DNA from 2 places in the Actinosynnema sp. NPDC053489 genome. Region 2 is predicted to be linked to the other one. Evidence: predicted binding sites of a transcription regulator. Region 2 holds the regulator's gene; the other holds the start of a gene.

Region 1 (2,196 bases), on a different contig from region 2:
GCGCGGCGGCGCGGACGACTACGTGGTCAAGCCGTTCCACCCGGCGGAGCTGATCGCCCGCGCCAGGGTGCACCTGGAGCTGTCGAGCTTCCGCGAGGCGCTGCTGGCGGAGGGCGAGCGCGAGGTCGGCACCCTGCGCGAGGCGCTGGCCAGCCGCAGCACCACCAGCCAGGCCGTCGGCATCCTGATGGCGGTGCGCCGCTGCGACGCCGACGCCGCGTTCCGGCAGATCACCGCGCTGTCGCAGCGCCGCAACGTCAAGGCGCGCGACATCGCGGCCGGGATCGTCGCCCGCTTCGTGGCGGGCCTGCCCGACGCCTGAGGTCAGACCGGCCCGGGATCAGGCCGGAACGGTGGCGGGCACGCGCAGCACCGCGATGACGAACCGCTTGCGCAGCCGGAAGCCCAGCGACTCGTACAGCCGGATCGCGCCGGTGTTGGCCGCGGCGGCGTGCATGAGCGCCCGGTCGCCGCGGGCGTGGATGCCCGCCGTCACGGCCAGCACCAGCCGGGTGCCCAAACCCCGCCCCCGGTGCGCGGGGTCGGTGCACACGGCGCTGATCTCCGTCCAGCCGGGCGGGTGGAGGCGTTCACCGGCCATCGCGACGAGCGCGCCCCCGCGGCGGATGCCGAGGTAGGTGCCCATCTCGACGGTCCGGGGGCGGAACGGCCCGGGCCGGGTGCGCTCCACGAGGTCCAGCATCTCCGGCACGTCCGCCGCGCCGAGGCGGACGGCCTCGACGTCCTCGACCCCCCGCACGCCGTCCTGCACCAGCTGCACGGCGTCGAGGCGGTCGACGACCTCCCAGTCGGCGGGTGGCGCGTGCGGGGTGGTGATCGGCACGATCCCGCCCGGCCCCGCCAGCGCCGCGACGTCGGACCACACGTCGGCGTCGGGCCGGTCGGGCAGCGCGACGAACGTCGACACGTCCGGGTGGTAGCGCAGCACCTGCCCGTGCCGTTCGGCGAAGCGGGCGTGCGGTCCGGTGAGCGAGGCCAGGGCCGGGTTGTCCAAGGGCGAAGACATGCGCGGCGGCTCCCCCAGTCGTTCGTGATCCACCGAATGATGCGGGCCCCCGGGACGACGTGTCCACCGCGCGGTCGCCGTCCCGGCAGGTGGAACCTCCGCTGTGACCGGCGACACAGCCGTATTCCACTTGACCACCAGTTTGAGTCGCATAGACTCAAACTATGTTCACCAGGGACGAAGCGCTCGACCGAGTCGAACGGGCAGGCTCGGCCGCCGACCTGTTCGGCCCGTTCGACCCCGACCCGGACCGCCGCAAGGAGGCCCAGCGGCTCTACCGCGGCCTCGCCGCCGTGCTGCACCCCGACCGCGTCGGACCCGACGACACCAGGGCGCACGCCGCCTCGGCCCAGCTGACCCGGCTGCACCACGACTGGCAGCACGGCGCCCGCGTCGAGCTGCGCACGGACCGCGCCACCTACCGGCTCACCGACCGCCACGCCGTCGGCAGCGTCGCCAACCTCTACCTCACCGACGGCGCGCACGTGGTCAAGGTCGTGCGCAACCCCGCCCTCAACCCCCTGCTCCACGCCGAGCAGGACGCCCTGCGCCGCCTCGCCCGCTTCACCGACCGGCACCCCTGGCTGCGCCCCTACTACCCGCGCCTGGTCGACGCCCCCGGCGAGGTGGCCCGCGGCTCACGCGCCTTCACCGTCCTGGAGCCGCTGGTCGACGGGTTCGTCACCCTCGCCGACGTGCGCCGGGCGTTCCCCCGCGGGCTCGACGGCCGCGACTACGCCTGGATGCACCGCAGGCTCCTGCGCGCCGTCGCCGGAGCCCACCGCACCGGCCTCGTGCACGGCGCGATCACCCCCGACAACGTGCTGGTGCACCCCGCGCAGCACGGCATCGTGCTGGTCGGCTGGAGCTTCGCCGTGACCACCGGCGAACGCCCCCTCGCCACCGACCGGACGATCTCCTACCCACCCGAGGTCCGCGCCGGCGGACCCGTCACCGCGGCCACCGACGTCCACATGGCGCACGCGCTGATGCTGGACCTCCTCGCCGACGACGAGACGGCGCAGCGCGGGTTCGCCCGCGGCTGCGCGCAGGACGACCCGGACCGGCGACCGGACGCCGTCGACCTGCTCACCGAGTACGACGACCTCCTCGAAGACCTCTACGGCGAACGGACCTACCGACCCTTCGCCCTCCCCCAGACAGGAGCC
Region 2 (2,196 bases):
GGTTCCCCGGCGGCTTCGGCACGGGCGGCGGCGGGTTCGACGTCGGCGACCTGTTCGGCCGCCAGGGCGGCGCGCAACCCGGCGGCATGGGCGGCCTCGGCGACCTGCTCGGCGGCCTGTTCAACCGCCGGGGCGGCACGTCCGCGTCCGCGACCAGGCCCCGCCGCGGCGAGGACGTCGAGACCGACGTCCGCATCGACTTCACCGAGGCCGTCAAGGGCGCGACCGTGCCCATGCGCCTGTCCAGCCCCGCGACCTGCGGCACGTGCGCCGGGTCCGGCGCACGTCCCGGCACGTCGCCGCGGACCTGCCCGAACTGCGACGGCGCCGGCCTGGTGACCCGCAGCCAGGGCGCGTTCGCGTTCTCCGAGCCGTGCGCGGACTGCCGCGGCACCGGGCGCATCGTGGACGACCCGTGCCCCGAGTGCGGCGGCGACGGCGTGAGCACCAAGACCAGGACGCTGACGATCCGCATCCCCGCGGGCGTCGACGACGGCCAGCGCATCAGGCTGGCCGGCCAGGGCGAGCCGGGGCGCAACAACGGACCAGCCGGCGACCTGTACGTGCGCGTGCACGTCAACCCGCACCCCGTCTTCGGCCGGTCGGGCAACGACCTGACCGTGACCGTGCCGGTGACCTTCCCCGAGCTGGCGCTGGGCACGACGTTGACCGTGCCGACGCTCGAGGGCAAGGTGACCTTGAAGGTGCCCGCGGGCACGGCCAGCGGCCGCGTGCTGCGGGCGAAGGGCAAGGGCATCGCCCGGCGCGACGGCCAGGTCGGCGACCTGCTGATCACCTTGAACGTCGCGGTGCCCAACAACATGGACGCCGCAGCCCGGGAGGCGTTGGAGAACTACGCGTCGGTGACGGCGAAGCACGACCCGCGCGCGGAGCTCAACGCCCTGTTGGAGAAGAGGTCGGTGTGAGCTTCCCGTTCCCGCCCGGCACCGACGAGGACACCCCGTTCTTCGTCATCTCCGTGGCGGCCCAGCTGTCCGGTCTGCACGCGCAGACCCTCCGCGCCTACGACCGGTTGGGCCTGGTGTCGCCGGGCCGCACGTCCGGCGGCGGGCGGCGGTACTCGATGCGCGACATCGTGCTGCTGCGGGAGGTGCAGCGGCTGTCGCAGGAGGAGGGCGTCAACCTCGCCGGCATCAAGCGGATCATCGAGCTGGAGAACGAGGTCGGCGCGCTGCGGGCGAAGGTGCAGGAGCTGACCGAGCAGCTGTCCAACGCGATGGCCGCCGCCGAGCACGCCGCCGCGTCGGTGCACGCCTCCTACCGCCGCGACCTGGTGCCGGTGCGGCACGAGACGGCCCTGGTCGTCTGGAAGCCGAAGCGCTGACCGGCCCCGAGCCGCCCACCGCGTCGCCCGATGGGGTGATCATGTCGCGACAATGTACGGAAACGCCGTTACCACACCTCGGTTAGAACGAGGAACCCCGCGACCACCACCCCACCCGCACCTACCCACCCGCCCGCAGCCACCCACCACACCCACCCACCGCACTCACGCCCACCCACCACACTCACGCTTACCCACCACACCGCCCGCCGCCCGGATGGGGACCCACGTGGACTTCGTCTTCGTGCACGGCACCACCCAGTCACCGGCCTCCTGGCGTCCGGTGGCCGACCTGCTCCGCGGCCGCGGCCACCGGACCGTGGCCGTGGACCTGCCGACCGACCGGCCGGAGCTGCGCGCCACCGACTACGCCGCGATCGCCCGCGCCCAAGCGGGCGACGCGCTGGCCCCGGTGCTGGTGGGCCACTCCGGCGCGGGCCTGCTGATGCCGGCCATCGCCCGGGCCGTGGCCGCGTCGCACCTGGTGTGGGTGGCCGCGGTGGTGCCCGGCCCGGTGTCCCTGGCCGACGAGCTGTCCGTCGACACGGGCGAGATGTTCAACCCGGAGTGGCGCGCCCTCACCGAGCCGCCCACCGCGGACCCCGTGGTCGCCGCGTACTTCCTGTTCCACGACTGCGACCTGGCCGGCGTGCGCGCAGGCCTGCGGACGTTGCGGCTGTTCCACCCCGTCGCCACGTACCGCGAGGTGCACGAGGTGCCGCAGCTGCCGTCGACCTACGTCCTGCCGCGCGAGGACCGCACGTTGCGGCCGTCGTGGATGCGGCGCGCGGCGCGTGAGCGGCTCGGGGTCGAGGCGATCGAGGTCGAGGGCGGGCACTGCCCGCAGACGA

Evidence for each region. The regulator HspR, encoded in region 2, represses chaperone genes until heat shock. The targets are predictions, from matches to a motif close to ANNTTGAGTNNNNNNNACTCAANNT.
Region 1: a site for HspR is predicted at 1,167-1,191, ahead of ACIGNX_RS27965 (adenylate cyclase). Genes of this name have one in related genera too.

What each region holds. Positions count from the first base shown of each region.
Region 1 covers NZ_JBITXT010000014.1:102,599-104,794, reverse strand. Annotated here, with positions in the region: gene ACIGNX_RS27975 (ATP-binding protein) at 1-322, shown strand, start outside; gene ACIGNX_RS27970 (GNAT family N-acetyltransferase) at 341-1,027, opposite strand; gene ACIGNX_RS27965 (adenylate cyclase) at 1,192-2,196, shown strand, end outside.
Region 2 covers NZ_JBITXT010000003.1:3,127-5,322, forward strand. Annotated here, with positions in the region: gene dnaJ (molecular chaperone DnaJ) at 1-926, shown strand, start outside; gene ACIGNX_RS06530 (heat shock protein transcriptional repressor HspR) at 923-1,345, shown strand; gene ACIGNX_RS06535 (alpha/beta fold hydrolase) at 1,575-2,196, shown strand, end outside.